2 regions of the Cytobacillus sp. genome follow, and region 1 is predicted to be linked to the other one. Evidence: riboswitches for the same ligand, from Rfam matches in the RefSeq annotation. Region 1 holds a riboswitch; the other holds the start of a gene.
What was found. Region 1 has a riboswitch for ZMP and ZTP ahead of ACEQ1T_RS17485 (bifunctional 5,10-methylenetetrahydrofolate dehydrogenase/5,10-methenyltetrahydrofolate cyclohydrolase). Riboswitches for the same ligand answer to the same signal wherever they lie in the genome.

Region 1 (11,931 bases):
ATGCCCAGCCAGAGAAACAGCTCTTCTATCCCGAAAATAGCGGCGATTATGAAAATTATCCATTTAAAGCGCATTCTAAAAGCAGCTATTGCCATTAATACACTCGGAATAAAAAAAGCCTGTGAAATACTGGAACCAAAAACATCATCATACCATTGAATTGAAAATAATTTCGGATAATAGGAATAGGCATCGCCTAAAATTAAAACGATGTACTCCATTAAAAAAGAAAGTCCCATAACGAAGAAATAAACCGCAAGATTATACCGGAATTCAGTTTTAATAAAAGTTATATAAATGAGGCCAATGCTAATGAGCACTAATCCAAGAAACCAAAGCAAATTTGACATTCTTCCACATCCAGTTTAGCACGTTTCCATTATTTTGTTCATCATGGACAAACATATACTTTACCTTTGAAGGAAGGGCAATTGAACTAAGGTTTCCCCTTTCTAATACTTATAAAGCTAAATAGGGTGAAATGTATGGATTTTGAAAGTCATTTTATGTTGCCCAGGCCCGAGGGAAAGGGGTAAACGCCGAGAAGAAGTCAGTGGAATATGAGATAATGCGCTAAGGGATTTTTTTGATGATGTGCTTACAAGCGCAATAGAAAAAATCAGCAAAAAACAAAGGGCGATGTCATCGCCCTTACAATTATTTAGAAAAGATGCTGTTATTGTTAACGACTTGCAATTCTTTAGTCGTTTCTTTCATTTCACTTTTGCAAATCGGACAAATAGGTACCTGGCTGCTTTTGAAATTGTCCCTTACCCAGCAGTTGCAAGACTCAGATGTACACTCCCAGATCTTTACTTCTTCAACCTTGATTTCTTCCAAATTTTTTCTGCCAAATCCCATTGCCATAATCAGGCACCTCCCAAAGAGTAAGACCCTTACCCAAAATAAAAATCACTTGCTATATAAAGTGACGAACCACTGGCTCTATATAACAAGTGTTTATGGGCAATATTATATTCTTTTAACTAAAATTAGTATAACATATTTTAAGGGTTCTGTCAAAAAGTTCTAAACTCACACAGCAGCCATAGAACCATGGCAAAAAATTGATAAATACTATTAAACCAATCTGGGAAAAGTGTATAATGACATGTACAGTAGCGAAAGAAAGGGTGAAGACCATGAACATTACAAGCTATACGGTTGAGTACATACAGGATCCGACCGGCATTTTAACGGGTGACCGCTATGAATACTTTTTAGATATCGACGTAGATGAAGACGATGATTTATATTCAGAGAATGACATTAAGTTAAGAGTGCTTTATTATAAAAATGGAGAAGATGAGAGGATTCTTAATTATCATTTTATTGAAAGTCATTCAGGAAACATTTTGGATTTCGCTTTAGATGAAGAGGAAGAAAAAACGGTTTCAGCTTTCTGCAGAGAGAACCTTTCTCAAGCACAAGATTAAGAGCAGGCCCCCCTGCTCTTTTATTTTATTACTGAATTTTTTTCCCCTCTTCAATAATGTGATACATTAAATGTGCCAAATGCTGTATCGGTGTATAAGCTTCTTCTTCCCTATCCACATTATTTCCTTCATTAAAGTCAAGATCATTCAGATAAAGAGCTGTGAATTGATAGAAATCCTTTAATTCAAAAGCAAAGCATGCACTGGGTTCTTCCGATTCTCCTTCATATTGGAGAACCAGATAAGACTCCTTACCTTCCTTATCGACAGCATCAAAAAATATAAAATATCCAACATTTGAGTTCAATTCAAATAAATGCCTTGTGCCGCCTTCCGTGTATAGTTCAAAGTCATTTTCATTTAGTTTTTGAACAGCCATCGGCTGTACATTGTCTTCCTTATGGAACATCACTGTGAATTTCTTCATTAATTCTCCCCCTTTTTCCATACAATCCTAACATATAGCTAAATTTATTTACATAATTTCAATTACAATGCAAATGGATTGAATTTTAGGACTATTCGTTTGATCCTTTTTCTTATATTATTGGTTTATCATTTCTTTTATACAGGAGGCCGCCTGAGTGCTGACAGAAAAACAATTATTCGAAATCCATTCTCTCCAGCATATATGCGAAGAGACCGAAAATATTAATTTAAAATTAAACTGGGATACCTTGAAGTCGAGACCTGCCGGTAATGAAAATGACTATTTCCAATATGATAACAGCGGGAATTTATTAGGTTACCTTGCTTTATATAATTTTGGAGGACCTGTCGAATTATGCGGAATGGTTCACCCTAATCATAGACGAAAGGGCATCTTCTCCAGCTTATTCAATCAGGCAGCAAAACAATTGGCCCTGGCACGCAAATTGCTTATTAATGCTCCAGCCTCTTCCCAATCAGCAAAAGGTTATTTAAAATCAATTCCCTGCATCTATTCATTCTCCGAGTATCAAATGAAACGCCATAAAAGTACAAAAATCGGAACAGCAAATCCTGAAGTAACTTTGCGGCAAGCAGTAGGCAGTGACCTTTCTTTCATTAATTATCTGGATACTGCATGCTTTGAAATCCCTAAAGATGAGGCAGAAGCTTTTAATAACAATATCTTTGATTGCGAAAATGAGAGGACTTTTATAATTGAATACAAAAGCGAAAAAGCCGGCAAAATCAGGATTCAAAGAGAAAAAGATGCTGCGTGGATTTACGGCTTTGCTGTCGATCCTTCATTTCAGGGAAAAGGAATCGGCAGGGGTGCTCTTACCAATGCTGTTAATCTGGAAAACAGCAAGGGAGTTAACTGGGTGCATCTTGAAGTAGCTGCAAAAAATGACCATGCACTGTCATTATACAAATCATGCGGTTTTGAACCATACGGCACACAAGATTATTATGAATATGATCTTAACACACTCAAGATTTGAAGCCATTTTATTCCTTTGAATCGAAGAAAACATGATTGAATGTCATTTCATTTGTAATTTTCAGGATGCCGAACGAATAGTTCGGCTGCCTGCGCTTGTCTGTGGGAGACCCGGGATTAAACAGGATTACTCCATTATAGAGTTTCTTTACAGGAATATGAGAATGCCCAAATATAATAGCATCAACATTTTCCTTATCAAAAGCTTCTATACTTCTTTTTTCAGTTGTTTTTCCCTCTCCATGTCCATGGACTACCCCTATTTTATAACCTTTTAGTTCAAGCAGTATTCTTTTCTTAAATATGGTGCAAAGTTCATCACTGTCGGTATTACCATATACCCCCTCAACAGGAGCATATTTTTTTAATTCATAATACAGATCAACGCTCTGCCAATCCCCAGCATGAATAATTAAATCACAGCTGAGAAGTTCATTCAGCAGAACACCAGGCAGTTGTTTTGACTTCTTTGGCATGTGGGTATCAGACAAGATAAGGGTTTTAATCACTATCATTCCTTTCCACTTACTTTTATTCCCTATTTTACCCCAAAATTAAAAGAGCCCCTTAAAAGGGACTCTCTTAACAATCAATTATAACTTTGTTACATTTACAGCTTGCGGTCCACGCTGGCCCTGCTCTATGTCAAAGTTAACTTCTTGGCCTTCATCAAGGGTTTTGAAACCTTCTGTTTGGATCGCAGAGTAATGAACAAATACATCTTCTCCGCCTTCAACTTCGATAAAGCCAAAACCTTTTTCTGAGTTAAACCATTTTACTTTGCCTGTTGCCATGTAAATTTCCTCCTAATATCTATAACTCACAGAGTGATTTTTTACCCTGCATTTACTAATATGGGTAAATTCCTCAAATTTTATAATAAAATGTTCAAAAAGTACCGGAAAAAAATCAATTTATCCATTTTCTCTCCGATATTAGTACGCATTATCCTTTATTGCTGCTGCTGCGGTTTTTACTGCGCCTGTCACGCCCGCCTTTAAAATCTCTTCTATCCCGGCCGCCGCCTCTTGACCTGTCGCTGAATCTTCTTCCTCCGCGGTCTCCTTTAGGTTTTCTCACACGGATCGGTTCCACAGCGGTTAGTTTAACCGGTGTTACATCAGGGCCCTTAGTCAGTAATTTAATGGCTGCAGCAAGCAATGTGACAGAATCTGTGTCTTCAAGTAGATTTTCAGCAACTCTTTTGAAGTCAGCATGTTCTTCTTTTTCAATGACTTCCATGAGTTTATTAATAGTCGCCTGCTGATTGCCTGCAACAACATCCTTAAAGGAAGGAACAGGCTTTTTCGCCATTTTGCTCTTTGTAACACTTTCAATTATTTTCAGGTGGTCAATTTCTCTTGGAGAAACGAACGTAATTGCCAGCCCTTTATTTCCGGCACGTCCAGTACGTCCAATCCGGTGAACGTAGCTTTCAGGATCCTGCGGAATATCAAAGTTATAAACATGGGATACGCCTGATATATCCAGACCCCTTGCAGCTACGTCAGTGGCTACCATTATATCGATTGTCTGCTCTTTAAATCGGCGGATAACCTGATCTCTTTTCGCCTGGGGAATATCACCATGAATCCCTTCAGCCGAATAGCCTCTCTTGATAAGGCCTTCTACCACTTCATCTACACGCTTCTTAGTCCTCCCAAACACAATAGCCAGTTCAGGTGACTGAATATCGAGCAGGTTGCAAAGTACATCAAATTTTTGTTTTTCATGCACTTCCATATAGTACTGTTCAATATTTTTAACAGTCATTTCTTTCGCTTTCACTTTAACCATTTCCGGTTCCTGCATGAATTTTTCTGCAAGAGACTGAATTCTTTTTGGCATTGTTGCAGAGAAAAGAAGGGTTTGGCGCTCACCTTTAATTTCACTTAAAATTCTTTCAATGTCCTCTATGAATCCCATATTAAGCATTTCATCCGCTTCATCCAGAACTACCATCTTGATGTTGCTTAAGCGGATTGTTTTTCTTTCAATATGATCAATTAATCTTCCCGGTGTAGCAGCAATAATATGCGGACGCTTTTTTAGCGCACGGATTTGGCGGGTGATATCCTGACCACCGTAAACAGGAAGTGTCCGGACTCCCTTTACCTGTCCTATACGGTTTAATTCTTCTGCCACCTGTACAGCAAGCTCCCGTGTTGGTGCAAGGACAAGACCTTGAATACCTTCGTTTAAATCAATCTGCTCTAACAGCGGCACACCGAAAGCAGTGGTTTTTCCAGTTCCAGTCTGCGCCTGGCCAATCATGTCCTTACCCTTCATTCCGATTGGAATTGCCTGTGCCTGAATTGGTGTTGGTTCCTCGAAGCCCATATTGGAAAGGGCTTTTACTATTTCATTACTTAAGCCAAAATCTGAAAAAGTTGTCAAAATATAAGTTCCTCCTTGAATTGCATATCTTATTAGGTACTGAAAGATTGTTTTTGTATAAAGACATGGACACTTTACTAGGCTTTCCAGTTTGTATCTCTTTTTTACATTTCCGTTTGCACTATTTTTAAACTTTTTGTAAGTGAAGTATTTTAATTGGGTGAAATGAAAAATACATATTCCTAAAAGCAGTTATTGCAGAAGATCTGTTTTGAGGAATGCTGAAGGCTACAAAGTGGATAAGCAAACATAAAAAGGTGATGCATGATTAGACATGCATCACCTCATTTTAAGCAAATTATGCTTTTGTTACGTTAGCAGCTTGAGGTCCACGGTTACCTTCAACGATTTCGAAAGTTACGTCTTGACCTTCTTCTAAAGTTTTGAAACCTTCAGTTTGGATAGCGGAGAAGTGTACGAATACATCTTGACCTTCTGAAGATTCGATGAATCCGAAACCTTTTTCTGCATTAAACCATTTAACTTTACCTGTGTTCATTTGTGTTGCCTCCCAATAAATTGTTTTTCACTATAATGTACCATATAAACTTAAACATAAAAAAGTCGCAGCTGCCAGAAATGAGGATGAACGATCGCCTACATTTCTTTGCAGCTACGACTACTTATCCAAAAAGTATATAACGAACTTTACAGCGTTAACCTAATAATAAACGACACCCAGTTATAAGTCAATCCTTTTAAAGATCAATTTTTATTTAGGGATAAATGAACTATTTATGCTTCCCTTGTATTTCAGCGATTTTTCCGCAGCATGAACAGTATGTTTCAAAAGCATGGAAATCGTAACAGGTCCAACTCCTCCAGGGACGGGGGTAATGGCAAACGCCTTTTCAAAACAGCTGTCATACTCTGCATCCCCAATATTTCCTTCATTATATCCGGCATCAAGGACAATAGCTCCTTCTTTAATCCATTCACCCTTGATGAAGTTAGGTTTTCCTACAGCTGCTACTACAATATCAGCTTGCTTTACAATTTGGGGCAGGTTTTGGGTATATGAATGGCACGTAGTGACTGTTGCGTTTCGATTGAGTAAAAGGGCAGAGACCGGCTTGCCGAGGATCGGGCTTCTGCCTACGACTACTGCATGCATACCTTCAGCCTTCAAATTATAAAAATCCATAATTTCCAAAATAGCTGCAGGTGTACAAGACGGATATTCACCAAATCCGAATGCAGTCTGTCCATACCCAAGGCTTGTAACACCGTCTACGTCTTTTTCAATAGCAATTGCTTCAAAAGCTTTTCGTTCATCTATATGTCCAGGGACGGGATGCTGAAGAAGGATTCCATGTACAGAAGGATCATCGTTTAATTCTGCAATCTTCTCTAATAGTTCATGTGTTGTTGTATCCTTTGACATATGGATACGTTTTGATAAAATGCCAAGTTTTTCACAAGCATTTCCCTTCATCCTTACATACGTTTCAGAAGAAGGGTCATCTCCCACCAAAATAGTGGCCAAACAAGGGACGACATCCTTCCCCTTCAATTCTTCAATTCGATTTCTTAATTGGTCTTTCACATGTTTTGCCACAACAATTCCATCAAGAATAATCTTTTTTTCCATGCATATTCCTCCTATAGGAAAAGCACCTATTCGGCAGACGGGCTTTTCCATTTTGTTATGAAAAAAGAGACAAGGGTATCCCTTATCTCTGCCCAGACGACCGGCTATACATAGACGCAGCTCCCCAGCGGTTCATTCCGCATTGTCGTCAGTCACTGCGATTTTGTTAAGCTATTCTAATGTATACATCATACCACAAAAACACAAATGATTAAACTGAAACTTATTAAATCGTTCGTGTTTTTTGCAAAATAATAAAAAAGGACAGCAAACACTGTCCTTATAAGTGATATATTTGAGTTATTTAATTATTACCTAAAACAATGAAAGCCCTTCCTCTCTTCCATCCTTGCGGCTCCTAGACCGCGCCAGTGGGAATCAGGTTGGCCGGAATCTTTTCCGACTCTTAGATGCTCTCTGAGATTTTAATATTAAATGGTAAGAAACTTACTGAAGTAAAAATACGGAGAAGTGTCTGGTTTATAGAAGATGATTAAGAAGAAAATTCAGCTTTAAGCTGTCCACACAAATTATTCTTAATTACAAACACATGCTTACTCTTTCAAAATCCTAAAGAGCATAAAACATAATAAAAAGCCGCAGTTTCACAAAAAGGAAGGTTCGGCTGCCGAACATTCCAAGTGAATTAACGACTTCAACAATATACCTCAAATACTTCAATCACTATGTTACCTTATTTGCGGTAAGGTGTCAAGAAAAAAACTTGTCACCCGTTTATTAGCCTTCTCCCTTATACTCAGTTACATCAAAATAATCGGTTGTGTCTTTATAGTCATTAAAACCAATATCCAGATCATGAAAATATCGGTGCAATTTAATTAGAACATCCTTTTCCTTAGTGCCCGACTGCACAGTTTCTGCCAGCCGTGCTATTGTGCTCAGATCAGTCTGCAAATCCTCATTCTCCGCTGATATTTTCTTTAGTGAGTTTACGATTAAGTCAGCCTGCTCCCTTTGTTTAGTCCAGCTGACTTTACGGTCTCTCCCCCATCCAAGTGTTTCATTATAAAAAGTATGATTGGAGGCAATGAAGTCTCCTAAATCATCGTACATTAAATCCTGTTCGGATGTTTCCGCATTTGCCGAGGTTTTTTTCACCTTGGATTCACCCTTATTTAAAAAGACAAGTACACTATATGCTGCAGCGATGGCTATGACCATTCCCAGAATTGAAAGAGCCCTGTTTATTTTTTTGTTTTTTAGCAATTTGGAAGCCTCCATTTGATTTGATTAATGTATACTGAAACTTAATGGATTTGCTGCAATTTCCCTAAAGAAACTTTCCCTGACTTCAAATGTTTTCCACGTTAATACATTCTATGCAAACTTCCTATTCCCCTTCAACGCCAAATGAAAAAGCTTTTAACACTCTGTGTCAAAAGCTATTTCTGAACTTTCTGAGTGAGAAAAACTTCCATAAAATCAATGACAAACCGTTCCAGGTCAAGCTCCATCGCTATATTATCAAGTGTTTCCGGAGGATCATCTTCGGGCAATGGCCTGAAGTCAGCTATGCTTTTTCCCTTGGCCTTTCCAAACTGTTCAATTCTTACTCTTCTTTTTAAATACTTAACAAGATCGGGATTTGTGAGAACACTTAATACCAGAACATCATGAAGTGGTGCACCTTTAATCCCTGGGACAAGCTTTTGATAAGCCTCGTAATAATAATCATAAGCAGGTTTGATTAAGTCTTTAAAAGGTGATTGGGTATTATTCGCTATAAAATTGATCGTTTCAGGCCGGATAATCGCTTTATTTGTTACATTTAGAGGAAAAATATAAATGTTTTTTGCTTTTTCAAGAACTGAATCCGCCGCAATCGGGTCAGCGTAAAAATTAGCCTCAGCCTCTGGTGTTACATTTCCCGGAACTAGAAACGCACCGCCCATTAAATAAAATGCATTTACATCTTTATATGCATCCTTTCCATACAGAATTAGCGGCAATGCCAAATCTGTCTGCCTCCCTACTCCAACGATCACCAGGTCATTTTTGTATTCATTTACAATTTCAATAATTTTATCTATATCATGTACCTTTATTTTGCTGCTGAAGTCCTCTGGAGGCTGAATGGGCCCAAGGCCTTCCTTCCCGTGTATTTCAGGATAAAAGACAGCGGTCTCACCGGATAACGGGCCGCTCGCCCCTGCAATAATGGGAATGTCCTCTCTGCCTGCAAGATTAAGCAAATAAGCAGTATTATTAATGGATTCTTCTTTTGTTATGTTGCCATAAGCGCCGACTACACCTACTAGATTAATCTCGGGATGCTGAAGGGCATACATTAGGGCAAGTGAATCATCAACCCCCGAGTCAACAAACATGAGAACATTGTACATAAGCCACCTCCGCTAGCTATTTAGTCTATATTATGCCTAAGGAATGTCCCTTTTGTTTATGAAAATACTCCTTAAAAAAGAAAACTCCCCAATTGGAGAGTTTTAATCCTGATCAGCCGGCTTTACCGCAAAGCTGAGTTCCTGGTTCAGCTGGTTTTCAAAATTACTTTCTGCAGCTGTGTCCCATTCAAATGCATCGGCCATATATGAAATTACTTGCTTTTGATAATTTTTTACCGTTTCAATATCAAAAAGAAGAGCTCCTGTTCTGCGGTTAAAAAAGTCAACAGGGGTGGCAGCCATTTCATGTTCAATTGCATATTTCAGCTTAGCCCATAATATAATCGGCAGGCCATAATTCTCAGCTTCATTCCTTTTCTTTTCAATCATATTAAAGATGATACCAACGTTAGACCCATACATTTTAACAAGGTGCCTGGACTGTTCAGCTGATAAACCGATACTTCTTCCTTTTTCAGTCTGGAACCCGATAAATTCCTGGAATTTGGATGATCCTCCTACATTTCCTCCTGAAATGGGCATTGTTTTTGTAATACTTCTGCTAAATGTTCTACTTGATTCCTGTTTGAACTTTTCAGCAAGTACATCAACAATGGTTTCGGCCATTTTCCTGTACCCTGTCAGTTTCCCGCCTGCAATTGTCAGTAAACCAGTATCCGACTCCCAAATTTCATCTTTGCGTGATATTTCGGAAGGATCTTTTCCTTCTTCCCAAATAAGCGGACGAACACCAGCCCAGCTGGATTCAATATCATTCTCCTCTATCTTTACAGAAGGAAACATAAAGTTAATGGCGTTAATGATGTATGTTCTGTCACTTGCAGTCATCTTTGGATTTACGGGATTAGAATTATAGAAGGTATCTGTTGTTCCCACATAGGTCTTTCCATCTCTCGGAATGGCAAATACCATCCTTTTGTCAGGAGTATCAAAGTACACAGCCTGCTTTAACGGAAACTTAGATTGGTCTATTACTAAATGAACCCCTTTAGTCAAACGCAGGGTCTTTCCTTTCTTTGATCCGTCTTTCTCGCGGATGGAATCAACCCAGGGACCTGCTGCGTTGATGACTTTTTTTGCTCTAACTTCATGAACCTTGCCTGTCAGCTGATCTGCAGCTGCAGCTCCGCACACTTTTCCTTGATCATCATATAAAAGTTTTTCGACCTTCAAATAGTTAACAGGCATAGCGCCTTTTTCTGCTGCAGCTTTCATTACCTCAACCGTAAGACGAGCATCATCTGTGCGGTATTCCACATAATAACCGCCGCCTTTCAGTCCATCTTTTTTTACAAGCGGTTCTTTTGATAGTGTTTCCCGGGCATTAAGCATACTTCTGCGTTCAGACTTTCTGACTCCTGCAAGAAAGTCATAAACTCTAAGGCCGATAGAAGTCGAGAATTTCCCAAACGTGCCTCCTTTATGCATTGGCAGCAGCATCCACTCGGGTGTAGTCACATGTGGTCCATTTTCATATACGATTGCCCGCTCCTTGCCGACTTCCGCTACCATTTTAACTTCAAATTGTTTAAGATATCTTAATCCGCCGTGAACCAGTTTTGTTGAACGGCTGGAAGTTCCGGCAGCAAAATCCTGCATCTCGACGAGTGCTGTTTTCATTCCCCGTGTTGCCGCATCCAGGGCAATTCCCGCTCCCGTTATGCCGCCGCCAATAATCAGAATATCAAATTCTTCCGTTGTCAGTGTTTCTATCATTTCAGTACGATTTAAATTAGAAAATGTCATTGCTGTCTCCTCCTTGTCAAAAAGGCCAGTAGTTGTAACTACCCTTTTAAGCAGGGAATAAAAAAGAGACCACAAAATACATTATCGATTACCCGATAATGATTTTGTGGTCTCTCCGCATCTCCTGCCGAACTATTAACTTAAGCTTATTATAACATAAAAGATATGATTTGTGTATAAAATCTGCTTCTGATTATTTAAATGCTATTGCAGCCTTTACAGCTTTTTTCCAGCCTTTATAAAGTTCTTCACGGACTTTTTCTTCCATTGATGGATGATATGATTGATCAATTGCCCACTGCTCAGCAATTTCCTCCTGTGATTTCCAGAACCCGACGGCCAATCCAGCAAGGTAAGCTGCCCCCAGCGCAGTAGTTTCATTGATTGTCGGTCTTTCAACCGGCACCTCTAAAATATCTGACTGGAACTCCATCAAGAAGTTATTTTTCACGGCACCTCCGTCAACCCTAAGCGTCTTAAGTTCAATGCCTGAGTCCGCTTCCATGGCAGATAAAACATCTTTTGTCTGATAAGCAAGTGACTCGAGTGTCGCACGGATAAAATGCTCTTTGGACGTTCCCCTTGTGACTCCGAATACTGCTCCCCTTACATCACTGTCCCAATATGGTGTCCCTAGACCTACAAATGCCGGAACTACATAAACTCCATCTGTCGAGTCCACTCTTTTTGCATAGCTTTCGCTGTCCTTTGCATCCTTGAGCATCCTCATTCCATCACGGAGCCATTGAATGGCAGAGCCCGCAACAAAAATGCTGCCCTCCAATGCATATTCAATTTTACCCTCTAGCCCCCAGGCAATGGTGGTTAGAAGTCCATGTTCAGATTGGACGGCTTTTTCCCCTGTATTCATAAGCATGAAACAGCCGGTACCGTAAGTGTTCTTAGCCATTCCTTTCTCAAAGCATGCTTGTCCAAATAGCGCAGCCT
Region 2 (12,131 bases), on a different contig from region 1:
CATCTGAATTAACAGGTAAATCGATTCAGTTCCCCTCATTAATAATGTATAATAAAATACTAACAGGTTTGCATATGAGACTTTATTTAAAATTGTTGGAAATGAAGCAATAGAGACGACAGAGGGGCAGCAGATTCGATATAATTATAAAGTCCCCGATATAGGCAGGAAGGGGAATGGAAAACAATATATACTGCCATTAGAGCTTTTAAAGAAAAATCAGAAGGAAGTTTGATCAGGTGAAACTCATCAACAAACTATTCTCAAAGCAAAAAACGGCTTCGATTGAATTTTGTCAGCGGAATCTGGATGCTTTTTTAAAAGAAGAGAGTGTTGCTGCATTTAATCAATTTCTGAGCCAGAAGAGTGTTAACTATAAAGAATACGAATGTCAGAGCAGATGCAAAGAATGCAGGCAATCACCCTATGCCCTTGTAGACGGGAAACTGATTGCAGCGGAGAATTCGGATGAATTATTGATAAAATTGAAAGAGGAAGTAATGAAATAAAAGGAATCGGAGCAATCCGAGTCCTTTTTTATATAATATCATTTTTTCTGGCGTAACCTTGAATGGTTTACGGCTGTTCAAAATAACAAAAACAAAGTCAGAGTGATGCATTTAGTGCATCGCTCTTTTTTGAGGTATATTGGGAATGTATTAATCTATTATTGGTCCTGAAAGAGCATAAAAAAGAAGGAGCACTATTGCTCCTTCCCTGCACCAAGGTCTTCTGCCAATTCGATAATCGCTTTGTTGATTCTCCAGACGAAATAAAGATGATGAATCAAATCTCGCTGGGATTGCTGCCTTGCCGGTGCCAATCGTTCAATTTGTTCCCTTTCATTTTCAAGACTATAAACAAGCATGCCGTCTCCGCTGTCTTTAATCAGGTCCATTAATGTCTCAATATTTAGTTCAAGCTTTTCTTCAATCCTTATGAAAACATCGACCAGCTCATCGGGATAGTCAAATCCTTTTCGGTAGGAGGAAGCCACAAGGTGTCTTGCATAGTAATTGATGGCTGAAAATAATGTAATCCATCTGTTAACATCAGCATGGCGCGGGGATCCGGGTTTCTTTATCAAGGATTGCGCTTCAACGTTTATGGTTTTAAGTTTTTGATCCAATAAGAAGCCTTTGCCTGAAAGCTCCTTAACGTTCACATCTTCCCGGAAGCTTCGCACATACTCAGTGACATACGGTTTCAGTTCTTGAAGGTAATCATTTATGGTATCCGCCACTTTTTCCTTCGTTTTCTTTGGGAAAATAAATAAGGAAACTCCGAATGCAATGCCGGCACCGGCGATTGTATCGATAACCCTTGAACTGATAAGGGAAAATGTAATTCCACCCAGTAAAAGGTCATACATAAAAGCAACCAGCATCGTTATAAACATGCTCATTAACGTATAGGAGACCTCAAACAAATAAAAGGCGAAAAAAACTGCTGCAAAAATCAGCGCAATTTCCAGGACGGAATGGCCGCTGACAACTCTTGCAAGTGTAAATCCTATTACTGCTCCAATAATTGTTCCAACCGAACGCTGAAAACCCTTCGTATAAATGCGTCCGATCGATTCGGTTCCGAGCAAAACAATAAAAGCGGTTAAAAGAACCCAGTAAGGCTGGTCAGGCGAAAGAATCTGGCCGGCAATGATGGAAATGATTGCAGCAGTCAATGCCTGAAAAGCTTTTTTAGTGGAAGGCTTGATGCCCTTATCTTCTTCAGATGGTTCATCTTCATTTTCGACTTCAGCTGCCTCATCGGATGATTTAATCTCATTGTCTTTCACTTTATGAAGTGCCTGCTGTATGGTTATGCCGCCCTCGATTACATGGTTCGCAATGGACTCGATTCGCCTGATCAAAAACAGCCATCCAGCAGGTTTGTCTTCCCGGCTGAACAAATCAATAATAAGCAGGCGAAGGGCCTGTACAGCAAGCTCTGCTTCACGCAGATTTTGTTCTTCATATTGCTGGGCAAGAACTTCAGCATCGCGAAGAGAACGGGTTACCCAAACCAGGAGTTTTCTCAGCTCATCAATTTCAAGAGCATTCGCTTTTTTTAAGCTTCGAATTGAGTCTGTCAGTGTTTCAATCAGCATACCTGCATCAAATATATATAACCTCAGCTGAGTAGAGGTCAGCCCTGGCCATAATTTTTGAACATCTTCATCATTTACATACTCTGAAACCATTACTGCGTATTCCCTGAGCTTCAGCACGTTTCTCCGCAATTCCTCCCGCTGCTGGGGAGTCATTTCCTTGGCTTTCATCCCCTCAATTAACAGGTTGAACGTAAAATTGCTTTGGAAATGAAAGGAGCGAATGCTTCTTTTCAGGTTTTTCGCGGTGTCCTGAAACAGGATGAAATTGAACAGGAAAGCATACGCGACCCCTATCCAGATGCCGAAGTAAAAGGATGGAAGCTGACTGCCTGATAACTTTAGGATAGATGAAAAATAAAGTGTCATGAATGCAATCATGCATAGAGAAAAATACCGTACGCCAAAGCGGGTTAAATAAAAGCTTAAGAATATTAACAGCACCATTGCAATATCGACAAAGACCGTGCTTCCCGCCAATAGTGAACCAATCGATACCCCCGCCATGGCAGAAATTCCAAGCAGGCCAGTTGTGAGCATCTTACCTTTTTTAGAGTCATCCATCACAATCATGATGCCAAGCATGCCAGCCATTCCGGACACGATCGCCGGAGTGAGAGCGGCTTTAGCACCAGCGCCGGCCAATTGCATGATAAGCAAAGTCGTAAAGACTGAAGCCATTAAACTTAAAGTGGCCCGTCCAGCTTTTTGAAATCGGATAAGCCCGGGATCGGATGCAAGCAATCGACCGAGCCACCGGTGTTTTATAGGGAGCTGCTTCATTGTTTCACCAATCTTTTTAGAGAGTTAAAGATTATTTTACCACTCGTACTTTTATTATCCAAATGAACCAGCTTGAGTTTTTTATGCTTTACTGGTTTAAATACAGAACAAATGTTCTATAATAGAGGATGGAGGGATTTACTATGCCGCTAAAAGACAGAGGGAAAATAAAATGGCTGCCAGCCCATTTCATGCCGGAACACCGGGCGATGTTAAGAAAATTGGAAACTGAACAAATGGCACAAAACAAGCCGCTTATTGATGAATATGAATTGGAGGATTATGAAAACAAAATTCACTATGCAATGGAATTTGCCTTTTTTCTAAAAGTAAAGGTTTGGCGTGGTGGATTTTTCTGCGAATACACAGGGAGGGTAAACAGGCTGGATAGCATCAGCAGAAAAATTTATCTGGAAATGGAAGATGGGTTTCTTGAGAAGGTCATGTTTGACGAAATCACTGAGGTTGAAGTGAAAGAACGGTGCAGAGAGTCATAATTCAATTTTTGCAGAAAAGTTGAAGCCTTACCAACCATTATTTTCAATTTTTAGATATAATAGAAAGAAAGCGCTGATCGGAGGTACATATGAGCACGGACTTAGAAAAAGCGATAGTACTTCGCAATCTCGGAAAATACAAAGATTCCAACCTTCTGCTTATAAAATTGGCTGAACAGTATCCCTTAAACCCAGTTATTCATTATCAGTGCGGCTGGAGTTTTGACGTTTTAGGGGAGGAATCGAAGGCTGTTTCTTATTATGAAAGAGCGATCGAACTTGGGCTTCCTGAATCAGATCTGCAAGGTGCTATTTTGGGTCTTGGGAGCACATACCGGACACTTGGGGAATATGAAAAGTCAAAGATGGTGTTCGAAAAAGGGATCTCCCAGTTTCCGGCTAATCGTGCAATCCAGGTGTTTTATTCCATGACGCTCCATAATTTAGGCCAGCATAGGCAGGCCATGGAGCTGCTCCTAAAGTGTGTGGCCGAAACCTCTGATGACCCAGAAGTTTTGCAATATAAAAAAGCGATTACCTTTTATGCAGACAAACTTGATGAAATATTTGATAAAGATTAGAAAACGGATATTCCAAAATACATGATATGAAGGTGGATAGATAAAACATCTTTGAATTATAAGGGGTAATTTTAATGAATGAATGGTTAATCGATTTAATGGATAATCTTAAAAGGTCAAATGGCGGCCATATCCTTTATCAATTCGATCAAAGAGACTGCTATCTTCAAAATGCAGTCTCTTATATATCTGCAGGCGCCAAAAGCGGCTGCCATGTTTTATTTGTGGAGAACGACCGTAATTTCCTTCAGATTGATAAAGAGATAAGAAAGCTGTTAAACAAAGAGGAATTAAAGAGAGTCCACTTCGCGAATAACTTTGATTTTTATTATTCGAACGGGGATTTTAATCCTGAAACAGTGTTGAATTTTTTTCTCAAAAACATACATCCTTATTTGGAAAGCGGTACAAAGATTTTTACATGGGGCCTGGTTGAATGGGGAAACGTGAAGGACTATATTCCGTTAGTGGAAGCGTATGAAAAGAAAATTGACAAGGTCATTTCTGAACAGGGTCTGATTTCCCTGTGTGCTTATGATAACAGCATTACCCCTCTGGAATTAAAGAATAATTTAATGCGCTGCCATGATGTGCTAATTACAGATAAAGAATATAAATACTTGCAAAACTAAAGTGTTTGCTATTTTAGGAGATACCGATGGACAAGATCACTTTTCATGATATTTATAAACCGGGACACACGGTTCTGGAAAATGAACTATTTATTCACAACCATAATCCTGACATGCTCCTTCAGTATGACAGCAACTTTGTTGTTTTTAAAAGAATGCCTTCTGTTCAAGAGTTTGAGGAGGCACATCAATATTTAAGAGATTTTCATCAGAAATATGGCCAAAAGCATGTAAGGTTTTATTTTCCCGATGACGAGGAGCTTTCTGGAGAGCTTCTGGCTTTTTTTCAGAAAGATGAGGATTATACGGTTGGTTTCTTAGAGTTATTTGCCATCCATCCGGCTGATTTTCCTGATGTTCAGGAAAAGGAAGAAATCATAGTCGAAAATGTTAAGGATGAAACATGGAATGATTATCTGGAATTCCAGTATGAGCAGGATTCGGTATATGGGGGAAATTTCGCAGAGAAAAAGAAAGCTCAGCATCTTAGAAATTACAGCGATGAATGCATTCAGCAGGTTATTGCATACTATAAAGGGAAAGCTGCCGGATCTGTTGATGTCATTATCAAGGAACGAACAGCTGAAATTGATGGATTGATGGTCCATGAGGATTTTCAGAAAAAGGGCATCGGCAGCCGCCTGCAGAAAGCGGTGATGGATCAGATTAAGGATAAAACCATCATCCTTGTTGCAGATGGAGAAGATACTCCAAAGGAAATGTACCGCAGGCAAAATTATCAGTATCTTGGAAAGCAGTATAATCTGTTAAAAATATATGAATGAAGTGAAGCCTGGTTCTATAGAGAACCAGGTCTTTTTGTGTCAATAGAACATTGTTTTGTTGAGGGAAGAGCTTCCAGGATTGATTTCACGGTACAAAACGATAAATTTGTCGAAAAATATCAGAAAAAAATGAATAAAACAACATTTTAATGTAACAGTGTTATGTTACAATGGTAACATTAGAAAGGAGTCCTGGAATTGAGCGATGAATTAATTTCAAAAAAAGAAGTCCTTGATCTAACTGGGATTTCTTATGGGCAGCTTTATCGGTGGAAAAGGAAAAGCCTGATACCGGAGGATTGGTTTGTCAGAAAATCAACCTTTACAGGGCAGGAGACTTTTTTCCCAAAAGAGAAAATTCTGGAGCGGGTCGATAAAATACAAAAGATGAAGGATAGCCTTTCGCTGGATGAGCTGGCAGATGTGTTTTCTCTGAATGCTTCACATCTGAAGCTGACAAAGGAAAGTCTGATTGCTAAAGGGATAGCTTCTGAACCGGTTATGAATATCTTTCTCGAAACTCAGGGGGAGCTTAAAGAATTCAATTACCATGAGATTTTGAAGCTTTATATACTTTCCATCCTGCTTGAATCGGGAGATATCCATATAGAGGAAGGGAAAATGCTCCTTCAGTTATTGAACGATCATCAAAGTATCCTGCAGCAGCCAAAAGCTGTTATTTGCTTTATTCGCAAACTTGGAATGTCCAGCTGCCTGGTTTCGGTTAACGGGGAACAAGTCCTGCTTGAAAAAGGAACAAAAGTGGCAGCCACTTTATCGATAGAACATTGTGCAGAGGAATTAAAATCCAAATTGGCATAGGGGGAAAATTTGCTGTGAATATGAAAACGCTAGGGAACTTAATTATTAATGGAGTTGGATCGTCTAATGGAGGTTCATTTGAAAAGGTTGAATTAAATGGCAAGGGAACTGTAAACAGTGATATTGAATGCGAGAGATTCCTTTGTAACGGTACGGGCACTGTCCATGGAAACGTAAAAACCGAAAAAGGAGAGATCAGTGGTGCAGCAAAAATCCACGGATCTGTTAAAGCTGAATCCCTGATTATCAATGGCTCGGCTGCCATTTCTGAAGCCGTCAGCTGTCAAAAGCTTGAGGTCGCTGGGAAATCCTCTATTGGAGGCTCTGTAAAATGCGATGTAATCGATGTGAATGGAAAAGTATCTATTGAGGGAGACTGTGAAGCGGAAATCTTCAGTGCTGAAGGGACTTTTTCAGTAGAAGGTTTACTGAATGCAGAAACGATTGATATTAAGCTTTTTGGAGACAGTAAAGCGAAAGAGATTGGCGGCAGAAAAATTAAAGTGACACAGCATAGAGAGACCCTATTTAAATTAATCAAATCCATCTTTCCCTTGAAGCTGGAGGCAGATTTAATTGAAGGGGATGACATCGAACTCGAAGGCACAGCAGCTCTTGTCGTAAGAGGGAAAAATGTAAAAATCGGCAAAAATTGCGAAATTGGGCTTGTCGAGTATTCTGGCGAGTATGAATGTTCCCCAGAAGCAGCAGTTACAGAACTTCGCAGAATCTGATAAAGGAGAGAGGTGAAGGGAAACAGTTTATTGATAATTACTTTCGGATAGTCCAATTTTATTTCCAGATAAAATGCTTCATTTGCTAGAACAGAATACCAGCAATTAATATGCATACAGCTGAAAGGAAAATGTTATTCCAATTACTAACTTCAAAAGCATATGTACAAAATAAGAAAAATATACTGTAAAAAAATAAAAAATATTTTAATAATGTAAGCGCTTTAAAGGGTTGAAGTTTTCAGAAGACTTTGATAAGATTTAAAAAACCGAAAAGGCTATGTGTAACTGGCGAGACGCGGATCACCGCGAGGGAGCACATAGTGTCGAAGCCGTTCGCCTGGGCAGAGGTAAGGGATTCTACCCTTGCCTCTTTCTGTTTTAAAATCTGACAAAGTTAGTTGAAAAGGGGAGAATCCAGTGAGTACCATGACTTTAGACAGAGTAAAGACGATTAAAACGTTGAATGCGATTGCGCCAAGCGGTCTTGAGGTGTTTAACAAGGATCAATTTACAATCGATAATGAAAGCGGCAATCCGGATGCGATTGTCCTTCGCAGCTTCAATATGCATTCAATGGAATTGGGCGATCGATTAAAAGCAATTGCCCGCGCAGGCGCGGGTGTAAATAATATCCCGGTTGAGAAATGCACTGAGCAGGGCATTGTTGTTTTTAATACTCCTGGTGCCAATGCAAATGCAGTAAAAGAAATGGTGCTTACTTCCTTAATGGCGTCATCCCGCAATCTCTTTGCCGGCATCGCCTGGACCAAAACGCTGAAAGATGAAGGAGATCAAATTCCAAAGCTTGTAGAAGCAGGGAAAAAGCAATTTGTCGGAAAAGAAATTAAGGGGAAAACTCTCGGTGTAATCGGATTGGGAGCAATCGGGGCACTTGTGGCCAATGATGCACTTGAACTTGATATGGATGTTATAGGCTTTGATCCATTCATTTCAGTTGATACGGCCTGGAACTTGTCCCGCAATGTTCAGCGTGCCATGACCATTGAGCAGGTGTTTGCAGAATCCGACTATATCACTGTACATGTTCCATTAACCGATGATACAAGGGAAATGTTCAATGAAGATACATTCAGCATGATGAAGAATGGTGTTCATATTTTGAATTTCTCACGCGGAGAGCTTGTGAATGAATCAGATATGGCAGCAGCCCTTGAGAGCGGAAAAGTGGGCAAGTATATTACAGACTTCCCAAATGAAAATGTCCTGAAAATGAAAAACGCTGTGGCAATTCCGCACCTTGGCGCTTCAACAAAAGAATCTGAGGAAAACTGCGCTGTCATGGCAGCACGACAGGTGAAGCACTTCCTTGAAACAGGCAATGTTAAAAACTCAGTGAACTTCCCAAATGCTGCTCTTCCTTACACAGGCAAGCGGCGTGTCACTGCTTTTCATAAAAACATCCCAAATATGGTCGGCCAAATCACGCTTGCCATTTCAAGCTACCAGCTGAACATCGCAGACATGGTGAACCGCAGCCGCGGTGAATATGCGTATACCATGATCGATATCGATAATAAAGTCAATGGCGAAGTGGTCCCTGGACTGCTTGAACAGATCAATCAAATTGACGGCATTGTAACGTCACGAATTATATAAAACTGCAGCCTCAATTCCAATGGGATTGGGGCTTTTTTTTTGGATTGAAATCAAAAAAGGTATATGAGCAGGATAATATCAGCTATCCTTAGAATAAAATGATAATAAATTATAATTACCCCGTATCTTTTAGTTCTCTTATTCCGTTATAGAAGCAGAGATGTATTAAAGGAGTGAACAGGTTTATGAAGCAAGGGAAAGTTCAGGCTGAATCAAGGGATTTCTTAGAGCAGAAGGAAAGATGTATTGCAGATATCTATCCTTCACTGCAGCGTTATAGCCGGTTTCTTGCACAGAGCAGCTGGGATGGGGACGATCTTGCCCATGAGGCAATCATCCGCGCTTATAAAAGCTATTCTCCGGAGAATATCAATCAGGCTCTTTTGAAGAAGATTGCCTATAATTGCTGGATGGATACTCTTCGAAACAGAAAGCGGGAGCAGCTGGAAGAGTCGCCTGAAAGTGAAATGAAGAATTACAGCACCGATCGAGGAGAAGCAATCAGCCATCTCATTAACCGTCTGACATTAAAGCAGGCTGTTATTTTTACTCTAAAGGAAGGGTTTCGATACAAAACAAAAGAGATTGCGGATATCCTGCAGACCACTGAATTTGCAGTGAAGTCCTCGCTGAACCGTGCTCGGAAGCAGCTACAGCACTCAGTTGAAGATGAGACTGAGGATTCTTTTGCAAATGATGAAGAAGAAAAGCTTTTTCATCTGCTGCAGCAATCTGTGGCTGCGGAAGATCCGTCCATCCTGGTAAAAATCATACCTTTTCTGCGATCCCTGGAAAGCCAAGCAAAGAAGCCTGTACTGCCAGTTCCATCTCCTTCTAATACTCTCTGCATGGCGGCATAGATCCGCAATGAACTGGAGGGATACAGGTGACAGCAATACCATATGTAATTGAGCAGTCAAGCAAGGGAGAACGTTCCTATGATATTTACTCACGGCTGTTAAAAGACAGGATTATCATGATAGGAGAAGAAATTAATGATGTGGTTGCCAATAGTGTGATTGCCCAGCTGCTATTTCTTGCAGCTGAATCTCCTGAAAAGGATATCTCTCTTTATATTAATAGTCCGGGCGGTTCGACCACCGCAGGGTTTGCCATCTTTGACACGATTCAATATATAAAGCCTGATGTGAGAACGATTTGTACAGGAATGGCCGCATCATTTGGTGCTATGCTTCTCCTGGCAGGAAAAAAAGGAAAGCGCTACAGCCTGCCGAACAGTGAAATCATGATTCATCAGCCTCTGGGCGGTGCTCGAGGCCAGGCAACCGAAATCGAAATTTCGGCGAAGCGGATCTTAAAACTGAGGGAGCATATAAATGGAATTATTGCAGAAAGAACTGGCCAGCCTGCAGAAAAAGTGGCGCGGGACACGGACCGCGATTATTTCATGACTGCTGAAGAAGCAAAGGAATATGGGATTATCGATGAAATTATCTACAAAAGCTAGGATAACGGAAAAAGCAGCCGAAGGAGGCTGCTTTTTCCGTTTGATCATTTTTCCTCGGAGTAATACTCGTCAATTGCTCTAAGCCAGTTGACACGTGCAATGTGTCCGGCTTTTTCTCTGTCTTTTTGTTCAAATGCTTTTAATATATCTTCATGTTCTTCTATAGAACGCTCTTTCAATATAATTGTTTTATTGTAGTAAAGCCGCATGACATGAGCCTGAAGCATGGAAGCTGTATTCGTAATATAAGGATTCTGAGCAAGATCTATAATAATATTATGAAACTTCTCATCCTGCTTCAAAGCTGTGAAGGTATCTCCTGCAATTAGAGCTTTAGCGAATTTATGATTAATATCCCTAAGTATATTAATCGTTTCCTGGCTGATAACAGGAGCTGCCAATTCTGCAGCAAGTGCCTGCAATACGCCTAATGGGGGCAGGATTTTACTAATATCTTCAGGATTAACTGAAGTGACCTGCGTTCCAACTCCGGGAAACATTTCGACGAACCCCTGAACATTCAGCAGCTGAAGAGCTTCCCTGATGGGGGTTCGGCTGACGCCTAACGCTTTGGCAAGATCGGCATCATTCAATTTTTCTTTCGGCTGTAGTGTGCCGTCAATGATCCACTCCTGGATTTGGGAGAAGGCGCGATCCTTGGCTGACACTCGGGTAGGTGATGAATAATTGGAGGGTATCGGCATAGCTGTAACCACCTTTTCATTTCATGCAATTTATCTGTGAAATTATAGTTATTTCCAATAGATTATAAATTTAGTATATAGAAGTATCTTGAAAAATTCAATATATCGCATGATTCGACAAAAAGTTTTGTGCGATATATTGCATAAGTATTTTGAATATGTTATCTTGAGTTATGCAATATATTACTAGCGTACAAAAATAATAATGTTACAGCGCTATAATATTTCAGAAAATTTAAATTTAATAAAATCAGAATCATTTAGACAGACAGATTAATAGGAGGAATTGAAATGACCAGCAAAATACCATTCTCATATATTGTGACAGTTGGTTTTATGCTCTTTGCCTTATTTTTTGGGGCAGGAAACTTAATTTTCCCTGCGATGCTTGGCCAATCCGCAGGAACGAATGTATGGTCAGCGAACGCTGGCTTCATCATGACAGGTGTAGGTTTGCCTCTTCTTGGTATACTGGCTTTGGGCTTCTCGGGAAAAAGTGATCTGCAATCACTGGCGAGCCGTGTCAATCCATTGTTCGGACTGGGATTCACAGTGGCCCTGTACTTATCAATTGGACCGCTTTTTGCCATTCCGAGAACAGCTACAGTGTCATACGAAATCGGAATTAAGCCATATCTATCAGAAGGAAGCGGATCAGTTGGCTTAATCGTATTTTCAATTATTTTCTTTGGAATTACCGCTTTTTTCTCTTTGAATTCTTCAAAGATTGTTGATATCGTAGGAAAATATTTAACACCGATTCTTCTAATTGTAATCGCAGTTTTAATCGGCGCTGCCTTCTTTAATCCAATGGGAGCATTCCAGGCTCCGACTGAATCCTATATGAATGGTGCGTTCTTTAAAGGGTTCCAGGAAGGCTATCTGACAATGGATGCTCTGGCAGCATTTGTATTCGGTATTATCGTTGTAAATGCTGTGAAGGAAAAAGGCGCAGTAACTAAGAAGGATATCATGGTATCCATTGCGAAGGCTGGTGTGATTGCTTCAGGTCTATTAGCAGTCATTTATACATCGCTTTCATTTATTGGGGCTTCAAGTGTCAGCGGTCTTGGAGCATTGGATAACGGGGGTGCTGTTCTATCTGGTGCATCTTCCCATTACTTTGGCTCATTTGGTATGCTGCTTTTAAGTGTCATTGTGTTTGGTGCATGTTTGACAACCAGCATCGGTCTAATTACAGCTTGTTCTTCATACTTTAATAAACTGATGCCAAGAGTTTCTTACAAAATGTTCGTCATTATTTTATCAATATTCAGCGCGGTTTTTGCCAACTTTGGCCTTAGCCAGCTTATCGCCATTTCCGTCCCTGTCTTGGTGGGAATCTATCCATTGGCCATTGCATTAATGGCTCTTACTTTCCTGCATCCATTCTTTAAA

Region 2: another riboswitch for ZMP and ZTP. It lies ahead of ACEQ1T_RS20125 (phosphoglycerate dehydrogenase); the one in region 1 lies ahead of ACEQ1T_RS17485 (bifunctional 5,10-methylenetetrahydrofolate dehydrogenase/5,10-methenyltetrahydrofolate cyclohydrolase).

Annotation. Positions count from the first base shown of each region.
Region 1 covers NZ_CAXQGS010000095.1:877-12,807, forward strand. Annotated here, with positions in the region: gene ACEQ1T_RS17440 (hypothetical protein) at 1-350, opposite strand, end outside; gene ACEQ1T_RS17445 (cold-shock protein) at 658-867, opposite strand; gene ACEQ1T_RS17450 (DUF6509 family protein) at 1,107-1,436, shown strand; gene ACEQ1T_RS17455 (cytosolic protein) at 1,465-1,863, opposite strand; gene ACEQ1T_RS17460 (GNAT family N-acetyltransferase) at 2,021-2,866, shown strand; gene ACEQ1T_RS17465 (metallophosphoesterase family protein) at 2,874-3,380, opposite strand; gene ACEQ1T_RS17470 (cold-shock protein) at 3,459-3,659, opposite strand; gene ACEQ1T_RS17475 (DEAD/DEAH box helicase) at 3,811-5,262, opposite strand; gene ACEQ1T_RS17480 (cold-shock protein) at 5,561-5,761, opposite strand; gene ACEQ1T_RS17485 (bifunctional 5,10-methylenetetrahydrofolate dehydrogenase/5,10-methenyltetrahydrofolate cyclohydrolase) at 5,975-6,853, opposite strand; ZMP/ZTP riboswitch at 6,937-7,019, opposite strand; gene ACEQ1T_RS17490 (hypothetical protein) at 7,592-8,080, opposite strand; gene ACEQ1T_RS17495 (nucleoside hydrolase) at 8,257-9,216, opposite strand; gene ACEQ1T_RS17500 (glycerol-3-phosphate dehydrogenase/oxidase) at 9,319-10,983, opposite strand; gene glpK (glycerol kinase GlpK) at 11,177-11,931, opposite strand, start outside.
Region 2 covers NZ_CAXQGS010000117.1:1,443-13,573, forward strand. Annotated here, with positions in the region: gene ACEQ1T_RS20085 (DUF1450 domain-containing protein) at 240-509, shown strand; gene ACEQ1T_RS20090 (FUSC family protein) at 704-2,851, opposite strand; gene ACEQ1T_RS20095 (YolD-like family protein) at 3,034-3,387, shown strand; gene ACEQ1T_RS20100 (tetratricopeptide repeat protein) at 3,477-3,968, shown strand; gene ACEQ1T_RS20105 (MEDS domain-containing protein) at 4,043-4,600, shown strand; gene ACEQ1T_RS20110 (GNAT family N-acetyltransferase) at 4,627-5,385, shown strand; gene ACEQ1T_RS20115 (YhbD family protein) at 5,584-6,207, shown strand; gene ACEQ1T_RS20120 (polymer-forming cytoskeletal protein) at 6,228-6,941, shown strand; ZMP/ZTP riboswitch at 7,216-7,294, shown strand; gene ACEQ1T_RS20125 (phosphoglycerate dehydrogenase) at 7,362-8,561, shown strand; gene ACEQ1T_RS20130 (sigma-70 family RNA polymerase sigma factor) at 8,747-9,421, shown strand; gene clpP (ATP-dependent Clp endopeptidase proteolytic subunit ClpP) at 9,448-10,029, shown strand; gene ACEQ1T_RS20140 (GntR family transcriptional regulator) at 10,074-10,733, opposite strand; gene brnQ (branched-chain amino acid transport system II carrier protein) at 11,025-12,131, shown strand, end outside.